DNA from 2 places in the Pseudomonas sp. LBUM1651 genome. Region 2 is predicted to be linked to the other one. Evidence: riboswitches for the same ligand, from Rfam matches in the RefSeq annotation. Region 2 holds a riboswitch; the other holds the start of a gene.
What was found. Region 2 has a riboswitch for cobalamin ahead of cobW (cobalamin biosynthesis protein CobW). Riboswitches for the same ligand answer to the same signal wherever they lie in the genome.
Positions count from the first base shown of each region.

Region 1 (11,878 bases), 1.5 Mb from region 2:
CGCGCCGTCGCAACGACCATCGTCCAGCTGCACGGCGGCATTTTCCAATGCAGTCCCGGTGGTCACGCCGGCATGAATTTCATAGCCGCTGACTTCAGCATTCTCCAGCGCCAGGCGCCCGCGCACATTGCGCAGTTGTTTCTCTTCTTCGAGCTGCGTTTCGAACGCCAACAAACCCAGACCGGCACTGGAGCCCGGCGCACCTTCGAGGCCCAACGGGTCGTGCACCTGCTCACCGAGCATCTGCAGACCGCCGCAAATCCCCAACACCTTTCCGCCGTAGCGCAAATGCCGGGCGATGGCGGTGTCCCAGCCATTGGCGCGCAAATACGCGAGGTCACTGCGCACGCTTTTCGAGCCGGGAAGAATGATCAGGTCAGCGGGTGGAATCGCCTGGCCGGGGCCGATGAATTGCAGGTCGACTTGCGGGTGCAGGCGCAGCGGATCGAAATCGGTGTGGTTGCTGATGCGCGGCAACACCGGCACAACGACCTTCAGCACCTGATCGGCCTTGTCGGTCTGACGCTGATCGATGCCGTCCTCGGCCTCCAGATGCAGGTCCATCACGTACGGCAAAACGCCAATCACCGGTTTGCCGGTGCGTGCTTCCAGCCAGTCGAGGCCCGGTTGCAGCAAAGCGATGTCGCCGCGAAAACGGTTGATGATGAAGCCTTTGATCCGCGCCTGCTCGCTCGGCGACAGCAGTTCCAGGGTGCCCACCAGATGCGCGAAGACCCCACCGCGATTGATGTCGGCGATCAGCACCACCGGGCAATCCACTGCCTCGGCGAAACCCATGTTGGCGATGTCGCCGGCACGCAGATTGATCTCGGCCGGCGAGCCTGCGCCTTCGACCATGACCACCGGATACGCCGCGCTCAGCCGCGCATGGGAGGCCAGCACCGCTTGCATGGCGATGGCTTTGTAGTCGTGATACGCGACCGCGTTCATCGTCGTGACGGCGCGACCATGAATGATCACTTGCGCGCCGGTGTCGCTGTTGGGTTTGAGCAGCACCGGGTTCATGTCGGTGTGCGGTTCGAGATGGGCGGCCTGAGCCTGCACCGCTTGTGCACGTCCGATCTCGCCACCGTCGGCGGTCACGGCACTGTTGAGCGCCATATTCTGCGGCTTGAACGGCACGACGCTTACGCCCTGACGCGTGACCCAGCGACACAGCGCCGTTACCAGTGTGCTTTTACCGGCGTCGGAGGTGGTGCCTTGCACCATCAACGTAGTCATCGGGTTTCCTTGGCGTAGGCGTCGAACGCTTGATCGAGTCGGGTCCAGTCGGCTTCTTCGCCGGGCAAGCCGAAACGCAGGCTGCTGTTGTGGGTGAACAACCTCAACAGAATGCCGTGCCGGGCCATGAACTCATGCAATTCTTCGGCGCGTTCGGTGGTCAGCCACTGAAACAGGGCGCAACCGCCCTGAGGTTTGAAACCGTGTTTTTCCAGCAGCACCGCCAGACGTTCGCTGGCTTGTTCGGTACGCACACGCTGCCTGGCGTGGCCTTCGGTATCCTGCAGACAGGCTCGCCCCAACACACGAGTAGGTCCGCTGACGGCCCAGGGCCCGACTTGTTCGGCGAGCAATCTGAGCAACTTGCGCTCCGCCAGCACGAACCCCAACCGCACACCGGCCAAGCCGAAAAACTTGCCGAAAGAGCGCAGCACGATCAAGCCGACCTGATGGGCACACGGCGCCAGGCTCAGCTGTGGTGTGTTGTCCATGAACGCTTCGTCCACCACCAGCCAGCCACCGCGCTGGGCCAGTCTGGAATGCCAATCGAGAAGGCGACTCGGGGTCAGGCTCAGGCCCGTGGGATTGTTCGGGTTGACCACCACCAGTACGTCGAGGCTGTCGAGGAAGAAGTCGACCTCCTGCTCCACCACTTCACGCACGATGTAGCCACTGCGGCGCCAGGCTTCGGCGTGTTCGGCGTAACACGGCGACAGCACGCCGACCTTGCCGACCCGGCGCAAACGCGGCAGCAACTGGATCGCCATTTGCGAACCGGCCACCGGCAGCACCTGCGCGGCACCGTAATACTCGCAGGCGGCTTGTTCCAGTCCGTCATCGGTTTCCGGCAATCGCGCCCAGGCGCGCAACGGAATGTCGGGGACCGGAAACGGCCAGGGCGCGAGGCCGCTGGACAGGTCGAGCCAATCGGCTTCGGCGATGCCGTATTCGAGTGCGGCCTTACGCAACCGTCCACCGTGTTCAAGCATAGAATTCAGCCCCCACGCAGAGAATCAGCAGCCATAACCATACCCCGCGCTGGATCAATTGCCAGCCTCGGTCAATGGAGTCGGCGTCCGCCGGCGCGCCTTCGCCCAGTTGCGGACGCTGATGCAGTTCACCGTGATAAATCGCCGCCCCGCCCAACTCGACACCCAGTGCACCGGCACCTGCGGCCATCACCGGACCGGCGTTCGGGCTGTCCCAGGTCGGGCCTTGGGTACGCCAGCATTTCAGGGCGAGTCGGGTTTTGCCCAGCAGCGCGTAGGTCAATGCCACCAGTCGCGCAGGAATATAGTTGAGCACGTCGTCGATCTTCGCCGCGGCCCAGCCGAAACGTTCGAAGCGCTCGTTGCGATAACCCCACATCGCATCCAGCGTATTGCTCAATCGGTAGAGCACCACGCCGGGCGCGCCGGCCACAGCAAACCAGAACAGCGCGGCAAACACCGCGTCGCTGCCGTTCTCCAGAACGGATTCGGTGGCGGCGCGGGCGACTTCGGTTTTATCCAGTTCACTGGTCTGGCGACTGACCAGGTAACCGACACGCGTGCGCGCTTCCTCCAGATCATCACTGCGCAGCGCCTTGGCCACAGGCTCGACGTGTTCACCGAGGCTACGCAGGCCGAGCGCGCAATAAAGCGCGAGAATCTCGACGATCCAGCCAACATAAGGCGCCCAGGAAAAGGCCGTGGCGAGCAAGGTCAGCGGCACGACCGCGATCACCCAGGCGGTCACGCCATGGCTGCGCCAGCCGCGTCCACCGCCATTGAAACGTTGTTCGATGCGGTCGGCAAAACGGCCGAACGCCACCAGCGGATGCCAGCGTTTGGGTTCACCCAGCAGCGCATCCAGCGCAACCGCGGCGACACTCAACAACGCCACACTCATTGACTCACTCCCCAATAATTTTCATACAGCAATTCGCTTAGCGGACGCGCCTGCGCCCAGCCTTCGAGTACCAGCATCGGCGCCGGATAGAATTCCTTGACCGGCCCGAGGCAAAGAATCGCCAAAGGCTTGGCCCCGGCGGGCAAACCCAGCAGGTCGGCCAGGGCTTGCGGCTCGAATAAAGAGACCCAGCCCATGCCCAGTCCTTCGGCACGGGACGCCAGCCACAGGTTCTGGATTGCGCAGGACAGCGAGGCCATGTCCATTTCCGGCAAGGTGCGGCGGCCGAAGATGTGGCGCTCGCGATCGTCCATCAGCGCGGCGACCAACACCTCGGCACAGTCGTTGATGCCTTCGACTTTCAGCTTCATGAATTCGTCGGTGCGTTCGCCGAGGGCTTCGGCGGTGCGGATGCGTTCTTCTTCCACCAGCAACTGGATCTTGCCGCGCAGGGCGCGATCGCTGATGCGGATGAATCGCCAGGGCTGCATCAGGCCGACGCTTGGGGCCTGATGCGCAGCTTCGAGCAGACGCCGGAGCAACTCGGGTTCGATGGTGCCGCCGCTGAAGTGGCGCATGTCGCGGCGTTCGGCGATGGCTCGATAGACCGCTGCGCGCTCGGCTTCGGAGAAGACGTTGTCGGTCATGGCCTGCTCGCGAAGGCGATCGCAAGATCAGGCGCAAACAACGCGGCTACAACCGTCGGATTGGACGGGAAATAAAAATGCACATAAGAAGCCGTCATCCGCCCCTCACGATAAACCGCTTCCGCGCCCCGCCCCCCATTCGGGCTCAGGCCACGAGCAATCGGCTCAAGCTCGGTACTGGTCAACGAATGGTGATAGGTATGCCCACGCAGCGAACCTTCCGGCAACTCGACCGCCTGCAACGCCAGTGCCGCCAGCCGTTTCTGCATCACCGCATCACCGGCCAGCAAACCGACCAGCTCTGCGCGAGTGCCTTCGACATCGGTCAGCGAGTCGAGCAAATACAGCATGCCGCCACACTCGGCCAACAACGGTTTGCCCGCCGCGTGGTGAGCGCGGATGGCGTTGAGCATCGGGGTGTTCTGCGCCAGCGCCACATGGTGCAATTCCGGGTAGCCGCCCGGCAGATAGAGGCTGTCAGCCTCCGGCAACTGCGCGTCGCGGATCGGCGAGAAAAACAGCAACTCGGCGCCCATGGCCCGCAGCAAGTCCAGACTTGCGCCGTAGGTGAATGCGAAGGCTTCGTCGCGGGCCACGGCAATCCGCACACCGGCCAGCAACGGCTCGGCAGCGATCACGTCCGGCGCGGCGAATTCCACTGCGGGTGGCAGCGCGACTTCGCAACTGCTGGCCAAGGCATCGGCCGCCGCATCGAGGCGCAGATCGAGATCATTCAATTCACTGGCCTGAACCAGACCGAGGTGCCGACTCGGCAATTCAATCCCGGTTTCCCGGGACAACGCGCCGTACCAGCGCAAGCCTTCAGTGAGGCTGCCTTCAAGCAATTGCGCATGGCGCAAGGTGCCCACACGGTTGGCCAGCACTCCGGCGAACGGCAAGTCCGGCTGATACTTCGCCAACCCCAACGCCAGCGCACCAAAGGTCTGCGCCATCGCCGTGCCGTCGATCACCCCGAGCACCGGCACACCGAAATGCCGCGCCAGGTCAGCGCTGGAAGGCGTTCCGTCGAACAAGCCCATGACGCCTTCGATCAGGATCAGATCCGCTTCGCCGGCGGCTTCCCATAACAGTCGACGACTTTCCTGCTCGCCGACCATCCACATGTCCAGTTGATAGACCGGCGAACCGCTGGCGCGCTCGAGAATCATCGGATCGAGAAAGTCCGGGCCGCATTTGAACACGCGCACCTTGCGCCCCTGATTGCGATGCAAACGGGCCAGCGCGGCGGTGACGGTGGTCTTGCCCTGACCAGAGGCCGGCGCGGCAATCAAGACCGCCGGGCAATGACGTGCTTGATTCACAGCTCGACGCCTTTTTGCGCTTTGATTCCGGCCTGGAAGGCGTGCTTGATGACGCCCATTTCAGTGACTGTGTCGGCCAGTTCGATCATTTCCGGCTTGGCGCCGCGACCGGTGACCACCACGTGCTGCATCGGCGGACGGGCCTGCAAGTCGCTGAGCACCTGATCGAGGTCGAGGTAGCCGTGCTTGAGGGCGATGTTCAACTCATCCAGCACCACCAGACCGATCGACGGATCACGCAACAATTCACGGGAAACGGCCCACGCGGCTTCGGCGGCGGCGATGTCACGCTGGCGGTCCTGGGTTTCCCAGGTAAAGCCCTCGCCCATCACATGAAAACGCACCTGCTCGGGAAAGCGCCGGAAAAACAGTTCTTCGCCTGTGCTGTTACGGCCCTTGATGAACTGCACCACGCCGCACTGCATGCCGTGGCCCATGGAGCGGGCGAGCATGCCGAACGCCGAGCTGCTTTTGCCTTTGCCGTTGCCGGTCAGCACCAGCAGCAGGCCGCATTCATTCGGCGAATTGGCGATGCGTTCGTCGATCACGGCTTTTTTGCGCAGCATGCGCGCCAGATGGCGTTCGTCACGATCGGGAGTATCAGTCATGGGGAGCTCTCCGTTGAGGCTGGATAACGGCGGGCAGGCACAAGAATAGACGGCAAGAAGCCTGGCATCGCCCACCGTGATGCCGCTGGATGGATCAGGCCGGTCTCCGGGCTCATGAGCGGCGTTTCGCCTGACTGCGCGCCTTCCCATGCCGATATCGACACAGTGGCAAAAATGCTCAGTCTTCACTCATTTACCGTTGCGGGGGCAGCGCCGGGATCGTGATTGTTCATGAATTGAACGAACGCACTCACCGGCTTCCCTGTTTCACTCTGTCGACCAAGGCCACAGAGCACCTGAAACAAGCCGCGAAGGTTAGAGGGTTGGGGGTGGAGCGTCAATTAAAGCCGGGACGCCGTCGGGCGAATAACTGCCGTCGATCAATTAACTGACGCCAATCTTGTGCCACACTCTCAGCGGTGATATCAAAGAGCCACAACCCCACATCACAATAACAAGGGTAAGCCACATGCAAGGCATGATCATCAGCAATCCGAAGCTGGAATTCCTGCGCCCGGTTCTCGAACGCTGGTTTGACTGTATCGACCGTTACAACGCCGTGCGCGGCGATAACGACACGCCTTACTGGTACGACGAAAAAGCCAACCTCGGCTTGCTCTCGGCCGCCGCGTGGATGGCGGAAATGGTCACGCTGCAACAGACACCGACCCGCAAACAGAACGAGGAAGGCGAACGCAACGCCCGCGCCGACCTGTTCATCGCCACCAGCGAAGAACGCGCCTACCTTCAAGCCACGCAACGCTGGCCACGGGTCAACAACCTGAACCTGACACAAGCGCTGGCCGATATCACCAGCGACGCCAGGCGCATCAGCTACACCAGCGACCTGAAACTCGGCTGCCTGTTCGTTGCACCGCAAAAAGCCCAGCACGGCGCTACCCCGGAAGAACTCCAGGACATGGTCGACGACCTGCAAAAGGAACACTCCTGCGCCGTCGCCTGGTATTTCCCCTACGCGTATCGCAAGTTGCGCAATGAAGCGGGCAACTATCACCCCGGCATCGCCGTGCTGTTCAAGGAAGCCCGCGGCTGACCGGTTGAACCATCGCGGGTCTGCGCTTCTCTATTGATCAGGTCACTGCATTTTTAGGGAAGATCAGCATGCGCAAGCCCCCGCTCGTTCTCGTCATCGCCCTCGCCGGAGGGCTCGCCGCCTGCGGTGAAACCTCCAGACTGCAAGTCTCCGACGGCACCGGCCCGTCGCCCCAACTGCCAGAGCCGAACAAGACCCTGATCCCGACGGTGAACATCGCCCCGGCGATCGGCTGGCCGGACGGGGCGAAACCCACCGCCGCCGCGGGCACTCAGGTGGCGGCGTTCGCCGAAGGCCTCGATCACCCGCGCTGGCTGTACGTGCTGCCGAACGGTGACGTGCTCGTCGCCGAAACCAACGCGCCGCCCAAACCCGACGATGGCAAAGGCGTTAAAGGCTGGGTCATGAAGCAAGTCATGGGCCGCGCGGGTGCCCGCGTGCCGAGCCCGAACCGCATTACGCTGTTGCGGGACAAGGACCATGACGGCATCGCCGAAACCCGTACGGTGTTTCTGGAAAACCTCAATTCGCCCTTCGGCATGACCCTGGTGGGCAATGACCTGTATGTCGCCGACACGGACCGCTTGCTGCGCTTCCACTATGAAAATGGCGACACGGCAATCAAGTCGCAGCCGATCAAAGTGGTTGATCTGCCGGGCGGCACGCTGAATCACCACTGGACCAAAAACGTCATCGCCAGCAAAGACGGCAGCAAGCTGTACGTGACGGTGGGCTCCAACAGCAACGTCGGCGAAAACGGCATGGATCAGGAAGAAGGTCGCGCGGCGATCTGGGAAGTGGATCGCGCCACCGGCAATCACCGGATCTTCGCCTCGGGGATTCGCAATCCAAATGGTTTGGCTTGGGAGCCGCAGACCGGTGCTCTATGGACGGCCGTCAACGAGCGGGACGAAATCGGCAGCGACCTGGTGCCGGACTACATCACTTCCGTAAAAGACGGCGGGTTCTACGGCTGGCCTTACAGCTATTACGGCCAGCACGTCGACATTCGCGTCGAGCCGCAAAATCCGGACCTGGTCGCCAAGGCCATCGCGCCGGACTACGCGGTGGGCCCGCACACCGCGTCACTGGGCCTGACGTTTGCTGAAGGCAACACGCTGCCAACGCAATTCAGGGAAGGCGCCTTCATCGGCCAGCACGGCTCGTGGAACCGCAAGCCACACAGTGGCTACAAAGTGATATTCGTGCCATTCAGTGCCGGCAAGCCGACCGGGCAACCGGTTGATGTACTCACGGGCTTCCTAAATGACGAAAAGAAAGCCATGGGCAGGCCGGTGGGTGTGGTGATTGATCGGCAGGGTGACTTGCTGGTGGCGGATGATGTGGGGAACAAGGTGTGGCGAGTGTCGATAGCGAAGTAACCCCGCCATCCTACAGTTTGCGACACAGAGTTAAACCATCGCCCAACGGCAACAGCGACAGATCAACCCGCGAGTCATCCTTCAAGGCGAGATTAAGCGCCTGGATGGCGCGGGTGTCTTCACTCTCGGGATTCTGCTCAAGCACCCGCCCGCTCCACAGCGTGTTATCGAACACCGCCAGACCTCCGACGCGCAGTAGACGCAGCGCGTGCTCCAGGTAGGCTGGATAGTTAGCCTTGTCCGCATCGATGAACATCAAATCGAATTGTCCGGGCTGATCCAACTGGGCAAGGGTTTCCAGCGCAGGCGCCAGGCGCAGGTCAATTCGTTCGGCGAGCCCTGCTTCCTGCCAGTAACGGCGCGCCGTGGCGTTGTAGTCACCAGGAATGTCACAGCAGATCAGTGAACCGTCATCCGGCAATGCCGCCGCCATGCACAACGCGCTGTAACCGGTGAAGGTGCCGACTTCCAGCAAGCGCCTGGCGCCGGTGAGCTTCACCAGCAATGCAAGGAACTGCCCCTGCTCCGGCGCCACCTGCCAGCGCGCCATCGGCAGCGCCTGGGTTTCATCGCGCAAACGCTTGAGCAGCGGCGTTTCCCTCAGGGAAACGTCGAGCAGGTATTGATACAGGGAATCGTCGAGATTGAGCGTGCGAGCGGTCATGACGACCTCTGCGAATTATGGGTTACGCGCCAGATGCTCAGGTTGCAGGACACGCTTGGCGCTGAGGTAGGCTTTCTGCCAATAAGCTTTGGACAAGCTGTCGAGCTTCACCGTGCCACCCGTGGCCGGCGCATGGACGAAGCGGCCTTCGCCGACGTAGATCCCGGCGTGGCTGACCTGGGAACCGCCATTGGTGGCGAAGAAAATCAGGTCGCCGGTTTGCAGGCCTTCCTTGCCGACATTGGCCGCTTGCATGCTGATCATCTCGCGGGTGGTGCGCGGCAGTGAAATGCCGGCGACGTCACGGTAGACATAACCGATCAGGCCGCTGCAATCGAACCCGGAATCCGGCGTATTGCCGCCCCAGCGATAAGGCGTGCCGACCAGGCCCAACGCACGAAACAGCACGTCTTCTGCCTCCGGCGAAAAAGGTTGGGATGAACCGAAAACAATCGGCGCGCGAACCACCGGTGCAGGCGGCGGTGTGCGGCTGGCGCAGGCGCTGAGCAGTGCTGCGACGAACATGAGTGCGAGGCGGGCCGACATCGTCATAAGCAGAACATCCTGATCTGGCTGCGGCTTTTTTCTGCCGACAGGGCAGAAACGAAAACCGCCTGCGCAGGACGCAGGCGGTTTGCCATCAATAATAGATCAGGATTCTAGCGGGTACGCGGCAAACTTCAAGTAAGACTTTAAGTTCGCCTTACAAACTATCCGGCTACTTTGTTGCAGAGCGGCCGTTGTCGCCACTGATGTGGCGACAGGCTAGACAATTACTTGCGTGCCGTGACCACGGTCGGGGCCATCGCGAGTGCGCGCTTGGCTTCGATGAAGGTCTTGCTCCAGTAGCTGTCACCCAGGCTATCGACCCGGACACCACCGCTTTTGCGGCTGCTGGAGTGGATGAACTGGTTGTCACCGAGATAGATCCCGGCGTGACTGACACGACCGCGACGGCCGTTGGTGGCGAAGAACAGCAGATCGCCCGGCTTGAGCGCACTGCGAGCAACCAGCGGAGCGTCCACGTTGATCATTTCGCGGGTGGAACGCGGCAGGTTCATGCCGGCCTCTTCACGGAACAGGTAACCGATGAAGCCGCTGCAATCAAAGCCAGCCTCGGAGGTGCCGCCGAAACGGTAACGGGTACCGATCAGGGACATGCCACGTTCGAGGATGCTGTCGGCCAGAACCGGAAGCTGGTAGGACTTGCCATCGGCGAAGTCTGCCAGTTCTTTATCGGTGGCCATGCCGTCCTGGTAAAGAGCTTCCTGGAAAAGAACGGAAGAGGATTGCGCAGTAACTGAATTGTTAACCTGCTGTTGAGGCGCTTGCTCCGACACTGGAGAGTGGGCAGCGCAACCGAACAACAGGGTGACGAGTGCGAGAGGCACGAGGGGTGCAAAGCGATTTAGCATGGGCACGACCGTGGCTGATAGTTGTAAAGAAGCCGAGACTATGCCCACTATCATCCTCATTTGCAAATTCAATCGAACTTTATGTGACTTTCCGGTTTCGCGTTTCCATCTAAGCGCTTAAGCCCCATTTAGACGCTTGCGCAGCCTACACCCTGTAGGAAAGCGCACTTTTTGGCGCCTGAAATATGCCAAAAACCTTGTAGGGCTTGGGTTTTACCAGCCCAGCGTCTCTTTTAGAAACGGAATGGTCAGCTTGCGCTGAGCTTGAAGGGAGGCCTGATCGAGACGCTCAAGCAGCTCGAACAGCGCACTCATGCTGCGAGTGCCGCGGGTCAGGATAAAATGCCCGACTTCGTCGGTCAGGTGCAATCCACGACGGGACGCACGAAGTTGCAGGGCGCGCAATTTGTCTTCGTCGGACAGCGGTCGCATCTGGAAGATCAGCGCCAGCGTGAGACGGGATTTCAGGTCCGCAAGCTTCACCGGCAATTCACGCGGTGACGTCGATGCGGCAATCAGCAGGCGCCGACCGCTGTCACGCAGGCGATTGAACAGATGGAACAACGCCTCTTCCCAGTCCGCCTTGCCGGCAACCGCCTGCAGATCATCCAGGCAGACCAGTTCGTACTGTTCGAGGTTGTCGAGAATTTCAATGCCGCGATCCATCAACTCAGCCAGTGGCAGATACACCGCCGGCTCACCCATCTGCTCGAAGCGCAAGCAGGCTGCCTGCAACAAATGCGTGCGCCCTACCCCGTGCTTGCCCCAGAGGTAAATCAGGCTTTCGGTCCAGCCGGCGTCGGCTTCGCACAGCCGCTCGACATAGCCGAGTGCAGCGGCATTGGCGCCTGGGTAGTAATTGATAAAGGTAGCGTCATCACGCAGACGCACACCTAGGGGCAGCTGAATCGGTTTCATGCTGACTGAACAGTTCCAAAGGAACCGTTAGTGGCCTCTGTGTAAAGTTTGCGAAGTTTATACCCGTGAAGCTGACCGCACAATGCGACAGACCATAAGCAAAATCAAAGGTTTGCGTTATCGCACCGGTTTCATGAGCGTTTCTTTGGTAGCGCATGTGACAGCCGCCCATGGGACACGGGCGAGCCTGGCACTGAACCAGGCCGCCCGCAACGCGTCATCGGCGATCTCTAGAGCTCAGGTTCGTCGACGCCACCGTAGATATCCGAATCTTTATACAAATCATGCACATGGCGCACCAGCACCATGATCACCGCCGCCACCGGGAGCGCCAGCAGCACGCCGGTAAAACCGAACAGCTCACCACCGGCCAGAATCGCAAAGATCACCGCCACCGGGTGCAGACCGATCCGGTCGCCCACCAGCAACGGCGTCAGCACCATGCCCTCCAGCGCCTGGCCAACCATGAACACCGCGACGATGCCAACCATGGGGTACAAGTCGCCACCGAACTGGAACAAACCGGCAATCAGCGCCGCGCCAATCCCGATGACAAACCCCATGTACGGCACTATCGCCGCCAGACCGGCGATCATCCCGATCAGCAACCCCAGCTCGAGCCCGACCAGCATCAGGCCCGCCGAATAGATCACGCCCAGCGCCACCATCACCAGCAATTGCCCGCGCACGAACGCGCCGAGCACTTCATGGCATTCGCCCGCCAGGATCACCACGC
Region 1 covers NZ_CP166805.1:1,804,328-1,816,205, reverse strand. Annotated here, with positions in the region: gene ACA066_RS08415 (cobyric acid synthase) at 1-1,242, opposite strand, end outside; gene cobD (threonine-phosphate decarboxylase CobD) at 1,239-2,231, opposite strand; gene cbiB (adenosylcobinamide-phosphate synthase CbiB) at 2,224-3,132, opposite strand; gene bluB (5,6-dimethylbenzimidazole synthase) at 3,129-3,779, opposite strand; gene ACA066_RS08395 (cobyrinic acid a,c-diamide synthase CobB) at 3,776-5,101, opposite strand; gene cobO (cob(I)yrinic acid a,c-diamide adenosyltransferase) at 5,098-5,709, opposite strand; cobalamin riboswitch at 5,790-6,024, opposite strand; gene ACA066_RS08385 (hypothetical protein) at 6,179-6,763, shown strand; gene ACA066_RS08380 (PQQ-dependent sugar dehydrogenase) at 6,832-8,145, shown strand; gene ACA066_RS08375 (O-methyltransferase) at 8,156-8,809, opposite strand; gene ACA066_RS08370 (C40 family peptidase) at 8,825-9,361, opposite strand; gene ACA066_RS08365 (C40 family peptidase) at 9,583-10,224, opposite strand; gene hda (DnaA regulatory inactivator Hda) at 10,438-11,142, opposite strand; gene ACA066_RS08355 (AI-2E family transporter) at 11,373-11,878, opposite strand, start outside.
Region 1: another riboswitch for cobalamin. It lies ahead of cobO (cob(I)yrinic acid a,c-diamide adenosyltransferase); the one in region 2 lies ahead of cobW (cobalamin biosynthesis protein CobW).

Region 2 (11,878 bases):
ACTGGCGAGCGTGGCGCGCATGCCAGTGATGGTGACGGGCGGAATTCGACGCTTGGCGATCGTCGAACAGGTGCTCGCCAGCGGCATCGCCATGGCCGGCATCGGCACGGCGCTGGCCCTCGAACCGCAGTTGGTCAAACACTGGCGCGAAGGTCAGGACAGCCATCCGCAATTGCCGCCGATCCGCTGGAAACGCAAGCCGTTGGCCGCCCTGGCGAGCATGGCCGTGGTGAAATTCCAGCTCCATCGCCTCAGCCGTGGACGCAAGCCTCGGCCCGAAGTGTCGGCAGTCTGGGCGCTGATCCTCGACCGCTTGTACATCGGCCGCCGCACGCGGCAGTACCGTCAAGCGATGGGTAAGTAATCGGGTGCGGGCTTAGAGGATGAAGTGATCGAGTTGGTGCGGATTAAACTGTACCGCTCACGCCAGAGACCGCGTCGCCCCCATCGCGAGCAGGCTCGCTCCCACAGGTATTGCGCTAACCCTGTGGGAGCGAGCCTGCTCGCGATGGGGCCATTGAAACCACCGACTTACCGGCCGGAGAAACGCAGTCGCGACAGCTGCCGTAAATCCCCCGCCAGGTAATAGTCATTGGTCCAGCTGTCATCCGCCTTCAACGGCTGGACCTGCTTCAGCGCAAGCTTCCTGGCAAAGTAACGAAAGCGGTAATGCTCGTAGAACCGCAGCAACTCCAAACCATAACGATCGGCCAGGTCGGTATCGCCACGAACGATCAGGTAGTTCTCGTCGTTGCCATTGCTGGCCGCAGCACTGAGGTTGTGGCTACCGCTGATGATCGTCGGCGCGTCGCTGGTGAAGTCGATAACCACGGCTTTGGTGTGCACCAGCAGGTTGCCCTTCTGGCCTTTCATGTTCTCGCGAAGCCAGCCTTCAAGCCCGGTGTTGAGCAGCGCGGTAGCGGCGAACTCGGCGCTGCGATCGGCGTGGAAACCGGTAATGCGGCTGGCGGTGTTTTGCAGGCCGTAACGCAAGATGTCGTCGTGGGGCTGGCCAAGCAAGGCGTTAAGGATGTCATCTGGCAAAGCGAACGCCGTGACGAACAGTACGTCCTTTTTCGCGGCGGTGATGATCTCGACGAACTCACGTAAATCGCCCTGACCCGAGCGCGGTGAGAAGCCGGCGAACACCGGCTGCTGCGGGTCCATCGGGTTGTGTTGCGTGATCCATTGCCGGGTAGCGCCGACGTCGGCCGGTGTCGCCCAGACTTGCTCGAACGTGCGCAGATAACTGGCGCTGACGCTGGCATCGTCCAGCACATGCACCACGTTCGCCTGGCGATAAACGCCATTGGGCGTGAAGTTGGTGCTGCCGCAGAGCACCGCTTCGGGCTGAAGCTGCCCGACTGCATCGACCCGGCTCAGCACCATGAATTTGTTGTGGAAGATGTTGTGGGTGATTCGCCCGCGCTTGTTCGCCGCCGGGATTTTTTCCAGGCTGGCTTCGTTGATGACGGTGTCGTCATCGTCGGGTTGTGCGTGATACAGCACGCGAACCTTTACGCCGCGTTCGAACGCCGCGTTGACGGCATCGACGATCACCTCCAACTCGTATTCGTAAATGGCAATGTCCAGCGCCCACTGATCATCCACCGCCCGCGCGATGAACCCCAGCAAGCGCCCGAGCAGACCATTTTCCAGCCATTGTCGAGGGGCATCGGGCCAGGCTTCGATGGGCAGGTTTTTGTTGGCACTGATCAACGCGTCGAGCTCGGGAAATTTGCGCTGGAACGCCTGACTGGCGGCCACCGCGCGGTTGAAGATCACGCTTTGATGCTGCGGCTGGCCATTGTCGGATGTGACAGTCACTTCCAGGTATTCGCCCAGCTGCGGTGCGTCAGCGCTGCCGTACGCCAGGTGAATCCGGTAATGGATCGTCATCCCCGGATTGACCGCGTAATCGGCCCAGCGGAATTTCTGCAACGGCGCGAGATCGCTCGGGGTGGCGTGAAACTGTGGAAACGTATGCGCCTTGCCGGGGAACGTCAGGCTGTTGAACAGGAACAACCAGGGCTTGCTGCCCTGCTGTTTTTCGATGGCGAAACCCAGCAGGCCTGTGCGACGGGATTCGGCCAGGTTCATGGCCAGCAGCACGCCGTTGGTGCCGGCGTAGGCTTTGACGCGGAAATCGTCCTGACTGTTTGTGGCGAGAACACGCATGCTTCACTCCTGTGAATGGCTTGCTTTCAGAGCATAGGGCAGCGATGCGGATTGGCCGTGATTATCAGATACCGAGGTGACCCATTCGCGGGCAAGCCTCGCTCCTACGGGGATCTGTAGCAGACACATATCCCCTGTAGGAGCGAGGCTTGCCCGCGAAGAGGCCAGTACAGGCAGCACAACTTTCAGCCTGAAATCAGCTCATCAATATGCCGATAATCCGCCTGTAGCTCTGTCGCCAACTGCTGCGCCCGACCCAGCCGAATCGGCCCGCGCTCAATGTCGATCAGAAGCCCCGGACACTCCAGCGCCGGCAACCTCGACCAATCCTTCAATCGCCCATCCGTCACGAGCAACAACCGCTGCTGTTCCGCCGGAAAGCGTTTTTGTCGTTCCGCGAGCCATCGCCCCGCCTCGCCGAGCGCCGCCAGCAACGGCGTGCCACCGCCCGCGCCGAGGCCATCGAGCCAGTGGCGTAAACCGGTGGAAGCTTTCAACCCCTGCACTTGCCACGTGGGTGCATGACCGCTGGCCGTCAACAACGCCAGGCGTGCGCGTTGGCGGTAAGCGTCGTCGAACAGCTGCGCCAGCAAACCCTTGGCATCGCTCAATGCCTGATGCCGGCGCGTCGAGGCCGAGGCGTCGACAATCACCAGCCACAGTTCGTGTGGCGAACGGGTGCGCAAATGAAACAGCACATCCTGGCGTTGACGAGGACGGCCATTGAGCAAGGTGCCGGGCCAGTTGATCGAGCCGCTGCGCGCAGCCTGACGTTTGCCCTGTTTGCCGTTGGCCAGCTGCCCGGCGCGGGGTCTGGCATTCGCCCCCGCATCAGATCGAGGGCGAATGCCTAGGGCTTTTTTGGCCAGCTCGGCACTTCGCGTCGGGCACCGACCGGCAGCGCCTGGGCAGGCATTTCGCCCCACTGGCCCTGGCCTTCACTCGGGCTGGATTGTTGTGGTGAGGGTTGCCAGGACTGCTGCGGCGCCGGTGGCGATTGTTCGCGACGACGGTGACGCAAGGCGAATTCGGCAACCGCGTCGATATCGTCTTCGGCAATCGCGCTCGCCCCCCGCCACGCCGCATGGGCGCGGGCGGCGCGCAGCCAGACCAGGTCGGCGCGCAGGCCATCGACACCGGCGGCGAAACAACGTTCGGTAATCTGTGCCAGCGCTTCATCGTCGAGGGGGATGCTCGCCAGTGTGCTGCGCGCATTCTCACAACGCTCACGCAGCGACTGTTGCTGGCTCTCCCACTCGGCGCAGAACCGCTGCGGATCGCTGTCGAAATCAAGACGCCGGCGGATGATCTGACCACGTTGGGCCGGTGCGGTATGGCCACTGAGCGCCACGTTCAACCCAAAGCGGTCGAGCAGTTGCGGCCGCAGTTCACCCTCTTCCGGGTTCATCGTGCCAATCAGCACGAACTTCGCCGAATGCCGGTGGGAAATGCCATCGCGCTCGATCAGGTTGGTGCCGCTGGCGGCGACGTCGAGCAGCAGGTCCACGAGATGATCGGGCAGCAGATTGACTTCATCGACGTAAAGCACACCACCGTCGGCCTTGGCCAATACACCGGGAGAAAACTGCGCGCGACCTTCACTCAGGGCCGCGTCGAGGTCGAGGGTGCCGACCAGGCGTTCTTCCGTGGCGCCGAGCGGCAAGGTGACGAATTGACCGCTGGCGAGCAGGTCCGCGAGGCCTCGGGCCAGGGTGGATTTGGCCATGCCGCGCGGACCTTCAATCAGCACGCCGCCAATTTTCGGGTCGATGGCGGTGAGGTACAGGGCGAGTTTCAAGTCGTCGGCGCCGACCACGGCGGATAAGGGGAAATGCGGGGTGTCGGTCATCTTCAATACTCGGTCATGGTCGGTGATTACTCTGTGGCGAGGGGGCTTGTCGGAACGCCGCATCGCCCCGTTCGACTGCGCAGCAGTCGTAAATCCAGAGAACTCGGTGTATCTGAAAAAAGCGAGGGCCGCTTCGCGACCCAACGGGGGCAAGCCCCCTCGCCACAGGTGTCCCCTGTTCGCCAGTCAACTGTCTTCTTCGATGTCCAGCAACAAATTCTCCAGCGCCTCGCGGTACTCGCCCGGTTCCTTCCACATCCCGCGCTGCTGCGCTTCCAGCATCCGTTCGGTCATGTCGCGCAAGGCATGCGGATTATGTTCACGGACAAACTCCCGGGTCACCGGGTCCAGCAAATAAGCATCCGCCAGCAACGCGTACTGGTGATCGTCGATCAACTGCGTCGTTGCGTCGAAGGCAAACAGGTTATCGACCGTGGCCGCCAGCTCAAACGCACCTTTGTAGCCGTGGCGCTTCACGCCGTCGATCCACTTCGGGTTGGCCGCCCGCGAGCGGATCACCCGGTTCAGCTCTTCCTTCAGCGTGCGAATCTTCGGTAAGTCCGGCTGACTGTGATCACCATGGTAACTGGCCGCCGCTTCGCCGCTCAGGCTTTCCACGGCGGCGAGCATGCCGCCCTGGAACTGGTAATAGTCGTTGGAATCGAGCAAGTCATGCTCGCGGTTGTCCTGGTTTTGCAGCACGGCCTGAACCTGGCTCAGGCGTTGGGCGAACTGCTTGCGGGCGGCGGTGCCTTCGTCGGAACCGCCGTAAGCGTAGCCGCCCCAGTTCAGGTACACCTCGGCCAGGTCCTCGCGGCTTTGCCACAAACGACCGTCGATTGCCCCTTGCACGCCAGCGCCGTAAGCACCGGGTTTGGCGCCGAAGATGCGCCAACCGGCCTGCCGTTTGGCCGCTTCTTCATCAAGGCCCGATTGCAGCAACGCTTCGCGTTCGGCGCGGACCTTGGCCGCCAATGGATTGAGATCGTCCGGTTCATCCAGCGCGGCGACCGCTTGCACGGCGGCGTCGAACAGACGGATCAGATTGGCAAACGCATCACGGAAGAAACCGGACACGCGCAAGGTCACGTCGACCCGCGGACGGTCCAGCAAACTCAGCGGCAGGATTTCAAAATCATCGACGCGCTGACTGCCCGTCGCCCACACCGGGCGCACGCCCATCAGCGCCATGGCTTGCGCGATGTCATCGCCGCCGGTGCGCATGGTCGCAGTGCCCCAGACCGACAGGCCGAGCTGACGCAGGTGATCACCGTGATCCTGCAAGTGCCGCTCAAGAATCAGGTTCGCCGACTGGAAACCGATGCGCCACGCAGTGGTGGTCGGCAGATTGCGCACGTCCACCGAATAGAAATTGCGCCCGGTCGGCAGCACGTCCAGACGACCGCGACTGGGCGCGCCGCTAGGCCCGGCCGGAACGAAACGACCGCTGAGGGCGTCGAGCAGACCGCATATTTCTGCGGGGCCGCAGGCGTCCAGTCGAGGTGCGACGACTTCGTGCAGGTTGTCGAGGATGGCGTTAACCTCAGACCAACTCGCCTCCTGTGGGAGCAGGCTTTTGTGGCGAGGGGGCTTGCCCCCGTTGGGTCGCGAAGCGGCCCCAAAAACAGGGACTGCTGCGCAGTCCAACGGGGGCAAGCCCCCTCGCCACAAAGGCTCGTTCCCACGGGGTTCGGCGTCGGTATTCAGGGTTTGCGCGATGAGTTGCGCGGCGAACAGTTCCAGGCGTTCGCGGGTATCGCCTGCGGTGCGCCAAAGTTCATCGCTGATCGCTAACAAGGCATCCGGCCGGGGCCCAACCCAAGGCTCGGCCAACGCACAATCCAGCGGATCGAAACCCAATCCGAACGCCTTGGCCAATGCCCTTAACACACTCGATTGCGCCCCTCGCCCGTCGCCACGCGGAATGCGCAGCAAGGCGAGCAACGTATCGATGCGCAACCGTCCGGTCGGCGACTCGCCAAAGATGTGCAGGCCGTCACGGATCTGCGACTCTTTCAAATCGCACAGGTAAGTGTCGAGGCGCGGCAACCAGATCGCCGCATCGGCGTCGCTGTCGAGTTTCTCGTCCAGTTGCAGCTCGCGGTCGATGTGCGTGTCGCGCACCAGTTGCAGGATGTCGCGCTGCAATTCCCGGGCGCGACGCGGATCCAGCAATTGCGCTTCGTAATATTCGTCGGCCAGCAACTCAAGGTTGCGTAGCGGGCCGTAGGTTTCGGCGCGGGTCAGCGGCGGCATCAGGTGATCGATGATCACCGCCTGGGTTCGACGCTTGGCCTGGGCGCCCTCGCCCGGATCGTTGACGATAAACGGATAGATGTTCGGCAGCGGCCCGAGCAACGCGTCCGGCCAGCAGTTCTCCGACAGCCCGACGCCTTTGCCCGGCAGCCATTCAAGGTTGCCGTGCTTGCCGACGTGGATCACACCGTGAGCGCCATAGGTGTTGCGCAACCAGAAGTAGAACGCCAGATAACCGTGGGGCGGCACCAGATCCGGGTCGTGATAGACCGCGCTCGGATCGACCTGATAACCGCGCGCCGGTTGAATGCCGATGAAGGTCAGGCCGAAACGCAGTCCGGTGATCATCATCCGCCCGCCGCGGAACATCGGATCGCTTTCGGGCGTGCCCCAGCGTTCCAGCACGGCTTGGCGGTTGGCCTCGGGCAAGGCGTTGAACATCGAGTTGTAGTCGTCCAGCGCCAGGCTTTGATGACACGGACGCTGGTCGAGGGTGTCGAGGTCGTTGCTGACACCGCCGAGCAATTGCTGGATCAACGCGGTGCCGCTGCCCGGCAGTTCGGCGGGCAGCGGATAACCTTCTGCATGCAACGCACGGAGGATGTTCAACGCTGCGACAGGTGTATCGAGGCCGACGCCATTGCCAATGCGCCCGTCACGGGTCGGGTAATTGGCGAGGATCAGGGCGATGCGTTTTTCGCTGTTCGGCAGCCGCGCCAGATCGATCCAGCGCCGCGCCAGTTCGGCGACAAAATCCATGCGTTCAGGTGCAGGCCGGTAGCAGACCACATCGGACTGACTGCGCTCGCTGCGCCACGCCAGGTCCTTGAAGCTGATCGGGCGGCTGATGATCCGCCCATCCAGTTCCGGCAGCGCGATGTGCATCGCCAGATCCCGCGGGCCGAGGCCCTGTTCGCTGGCCCGCCAACCGGGTTCGTTGTCCTGGGCGCAGATCGCCTGGATCACTGGGATATTGCGGCGAAACGGTCGCAAATGCGGCGCTTCGGGACTGGATTGGGCGAAACCGGTGGTGTTGAGAATCACCCCTGCTTCGACCTCATCCAGCCAGTCCTCGACCACCGTCAGGCAGCCGGGCTCTTTCAGGCTGGCCACGGCAATCGGCAAGGGGTTTAACCCCGCCGTTTGCAAACGCTGGCAGAAAACATCGATGAACGCGGTATTCGCCGCCTGCAAATGCGAGCGGTAAAACAGCACCGCCGCCACCGGTTGACCGGCCTGCCAGTCGGCCTGCCAATCACTCAATGCGGCGGGGCTTTTTTGCGGGTGGTAGATCGCGGTGCGCGGCAGGGTTTGTGGCTCGGCCCACGCATAGTCGCGATCCAGCCAGCGATTGGCCAGGCAGCGAAACAGATCGAGGGCGTTGGCCATGCCGCCCTGACGCAGGTAATGCCAGAGCCGGTCGCGGTCTTCGGCGCCAACGGTGCTGAGGTCGCTGAGTTCCGGGTCCGGGCGATCATCGCCAGGCACCAGAATCAGCTGCACGCCGCGCTGCGAAAGCTCGACCAGACGCTCGACGCCGTAACGCCAATAAGCAATGCCGCCGTGCAACGAGATCAAAATCACCTTGGCGTGGCGCAGCACTTCGTCGACATACAAATCGACCGAGGCGTGGTTCTGCACCTGCATCGGGTTGGCCAGACGCACACTCGGGTAATGGTCCGGCAATTGCTGCGCCGCTTCGGCGAGCAGCGCCAGGCTGGAATCGCCGCTGCACAGGATCACCAGCTCGGCGGGGGTTTGTCCAAGGTCGGCAATGTTGTCGTCCGACACGAAACCGCCGGGCTGGGTCCTGAGCAGGTGCATGGTTAAACGCTGAGCGCGGCGCGCAGTTGCGCTTCGAGTTGCGCGGCGTCCAGCTCCTGACCGATCAACACCAGACGCGTGGTGCGCGCTTCATCGGCGCCCCACTGACGATCGAAGTGCTTGTCGAAACGCATGCCCACGCCCTGGATCAGCAGGCGCATCGGTTTGTTCGGAATGGCAGCGAAACCTTTGACCCGCAGGATGCCGTGCTTGACCACCAGTTGGGTCAGCGCGTCCAGCAGCAGGCTTTCATCGGCTTGTGGCAGTTCGATGGAAATGGAGTCGAACGCGTCGTGATCGTGATCATCTTCGCCTTCATGATGGTGATCGTGATGGCTGTGACGGCTGTCGATGTGCTCTTCGGAACCGGCTCCGAGGCCGATCAGCACGTCCAGTGGCAGGCGACCGCTGCTGGCTTCGATGACTTTCACCGCCGGCGGCAGTTCTTCGGCGACTTCCAGGCGTACGCGGGCCAGGTCTTCCGGGCTGATCAGATCGGCCTTGTTGAGAATCACCAAGTCGGCGCTGGCGAGTTGGTCGGCGAACAGTTCGTGCAGTGGCGATTCGTGGTCCAGGTTCGGGTCGAGTTTGCGCTGGGCGTCGACCTGATCCGGGAAGGCAGCGAAAGTGCCGGCGGCAACGGCCGGGCTGTCGACGACGGTGATCACCGCGTCAACCGTGCAGGCGCTGCGGATTTCCGGCCACTGGAAGGCTTGAACCAGCGGCTTTGGCAGGGCCAGACCGGAGGTTTCGATCAGGATGTGGTCGAGGTCGCCGCGACGAGCGACCAGTTCGCGCATCACCGGAAAGAACTCTTCCTGGACGGTGCAGCACAAGCAGCCATTGGCCAGTTCGTAGACCCGGCCGTTGGCTTCTTCTTCGGTGCAGCCGATGGAGCATTGCTTGAGGATTTCGCCGTCGATGCCCAGTTCGCCGAACTCGTTGACGATCACCGCGATGCGGCGGCCCTGAGCGTTGTCGAGCATGTGCCGCAGCAAGGTGGTTTTGCCCGAGCCGAGGAAGCCGGTAACGATGGTGACGGGGAGTTTGGCCAGTGTTTTCATCGGATGCCCTTTGGCAAGGTGGCGGGCATACGGGACGACGACCGCTGCGACGGATGCGCGCGCGGAAGATTTCGCCACCGGATCACCCCGCCCGGTTGTAGTGAGAATTCGTGTCGAGGCAGGTCTCCTGGCTGACGGTGTGCCTGTCGCTAGACTGGCGTTGGCTGCGCCTTCCCGCGGGCTCCAGGGCTGGAGCGTGCAGTGGCGTGGCAGCGAACATCACCGTTCACAGTTGCGGGGGCAGCCGCGGCATCGACCGCGTTCCCTTCTTAGCTTCGGCAAACACCGAAGAACCTCGAAAGCGCAAGGCTACGCATCGTCTTGGGGCGGGTCAATGTCTTGTGTCAGCCGCACCGGCCCCTTCGCGGGCAAGCCTTGCTCCAAGGAACACCACTGTCCTGAGCAAGGCTTGCCCGCCAAAGGTTCAACTCGGTTTCAAGATGAGAACCCCTGCCAATTGACGCCCAACCCCCGCCCATGCTCTCCTACACACCTTGTTACGGGTGCCCTTCACAGGGTGAAACGGGAAACCGGTGAATCATGTGCTTTACTCAAAGCCATGTCAGTCCGGTGCTGCCCCCGCAACGGTAAGCGAGCGAAGCGTCAGATCCACTGTGCCGGCAGTTCGGCATGGGAAGGTGACGCTTGCAGGTTTCGGCTGACGCCCAAGCCCCTCGCAAGCCCGGAGACCGGCCCGCAACACAAAGTGACGATTACGTTCACTGAATAACAAACCCGCGGTGGGCGGGCGCTGTTTGAATCTCTGCGAGCCCGATTCGCAGGGATCTTCCATGCGCTCTATTCACCCGCTGACAGACCAGAGGGAAGCGCCATGTCGATCATCAGCAGCACTAGCCACACAACGGCCAGCACCACCACGACCCTGACTCAACGCCTGACCGCTGCCGTATGCGCATCGATCCTTGGCGCGTGCCTTGTGTATTTCGCCGGTTTCTCGCACATCGAAGCGGTGCACAACGCCGCGCACGATACCCGTCACAGCTCCGCTTTCCCGTGCCATTGAGACCTGCCGACATGATCAAGCGTATTGCGCAAACCGCAGGTTTCACCGGGCTGCTGGCCGCCCTGTTGCTGACTCTGCTGCAAAGTTTCTGGGTCGCCCCGCTCATTCTGCAGGCCGAGACTTACGAAAAATCCGAGCCGGCCGCTGTTGAAGTTCACGAACACGCCGCCGGTACCGCCGCTCACACCCATGATGCCGAAGCCTGGGAACCGGAAGACGGCTGGCAACGCGTGCTGTCGACGACTGGCGGTAACCTGGTGGTGGCTGTCGGTTTCGCGCTGATGCTCGCCGGCCTCTACACCTTGCGTGCGCCGACCAAAACCTCCCAGGGCCTGCTCTGGGGCCTCGCCGGTTACGCGACGTTCGTGCTGGCCCCGACGCTTGGCCTGCCACCTGAACTGCCGGGCACTGCCGCGGCGGACCTGGCACAACGGCAAATCTGGTGGATCGGCACGGCAGCGTCCACCGCAGTCGGCATCGCGCTGATCGTGTTCAGCCGTCACTGGCTGATGAAGATACTGGGCGTGGCGATTCTCGCCGTTCCTCACGTCATCGGCGCGCCGCAACCGGAAGTGCACTCGATGCTCGCGCCGGAAGCCCTGGAAGCCCAGTTCAAAATCGCTTCGCAGCTGACCAACGTGGCGTTCTGGCTGGCCCTGGGCCTGATCAGCGCCTGGTTGTTCCGCCGTAAAAGCGATGGCCAATACCACGCATGACGGATACCAGCACAGCGCCGACTTTAGTGGTCGGCCTGGGCTGCCAGCGCGGCTGCCCTGTCAGCACGCTGCGGGCGTTACTCGATCAGGCGTTACAGGCGCATCACATCGAACTTCACCAGATCAAGGCTCTGGCCAGCATCGACCTGAAGCGTGAAGAACCTGGCCTGATCGAACTCGCCCTACAACTCGCGCTGCCCTTGATGTACTTCAGCAGTGAGCAACTGGCCGGTTATCAACCACAACTCAGCCACCGCTCGGACATCGCTTTTGAGCGCACCGGCTGCTATGGCGTAGCGGAAAGCGCCGCCCTCGCCCTCGCTGAACAACTGGCTCAGGCACCGGCCAAACTGCTGATCTCGCGACAAAAATACGCCCAGGCGACCCTGGCATTGGCCAGCGCTGCGCAAAATCCTCGATAATCCCCGCCTTCGATCATGAGCAATCTTCATCTGAAGCCTTGCCCGGCCCCTTTTTCTGACAGGAAACGACGATGACCGTCTACTTCATTGGCGCAGGTCCCGGCGACCCGGAACTGATCACTGTCAAAGGCCAACGCCTGATCCGCAGCTGCCCGTTGATCATCTACGCCGGCTCACTGGTGCCCGCCGCCGTACTGGAAGGCCACAACGCCGAACAGGTGGTCAACAGCGCCGAACTGCACCTGGAACAGATCATCGAACTGATCAAAGCCGCCCATGCCAAAGGCCAGGACGTGGCGCGGGTACATTCCGGCGACCCAAGCCTCTTTGGCGCGATTGGCGAACAGATTCGCTACCTGCGTGAGCTCGATATTCCGTTTGAAATTATTCCCGGTGTCACTGCCACGGCGGCCTGTGCTGCGCTTTTGGGTGCGGAGCTAACGTTGCCGGACGTGTCACAGAGCGTGATTCTGACTCGCTACGCCGACAAGACTGCGATGCCCGCCGGTGAAGAACTGGGCAGTCTGGCGCAGCATGGGGCGACC
Region 2 covers NZ_CP166805.1:3,300,298-3,312,175, forward strand. Annotated here, with positions in the region: gene ACA066_RS15335 (NADH:flavin oxidoreductase/NADH oxidase family protein) at 1-364, shown strand, start outside; gene ACA066_RS15340 (phospholipase D-like domain-containing protein) at 532-2,178, opposite strand; gene ACA066_RS15345 (vWA domain-containing protein) at 2,364-3,104, opposite strand; gene ACA066_RS15350 (magnesium chelatase ATPase subunit I) at 3,029-4,027, opposite strand; gene cobN (cobaltochelatase subunit CobN) at 4,214-8,107, opposite strand; gene cobW (cobalamin biosynthesis protein CobW) at 8,110-9,171, opposite strand; cobalamin riboswitch at 9,272-9,484, opposite strand; cobalamin riboswitch at 9,656-9,883, shown strand; gene ACA066_RS15365 (CbtB domain-containing protein) at 10,004-10,195, shown strand; gene ACA066_RS15370 (CbtA family protein) at 10,207-10,911, shown strand; gene ACA066_RS15375 (cobalamin biosynthesis protein) at 10,908-11,333, shown strand; gene cobM (precorrin-4 C(11)-methyltransferase) at 11,405-11,878, shown strand, end outside.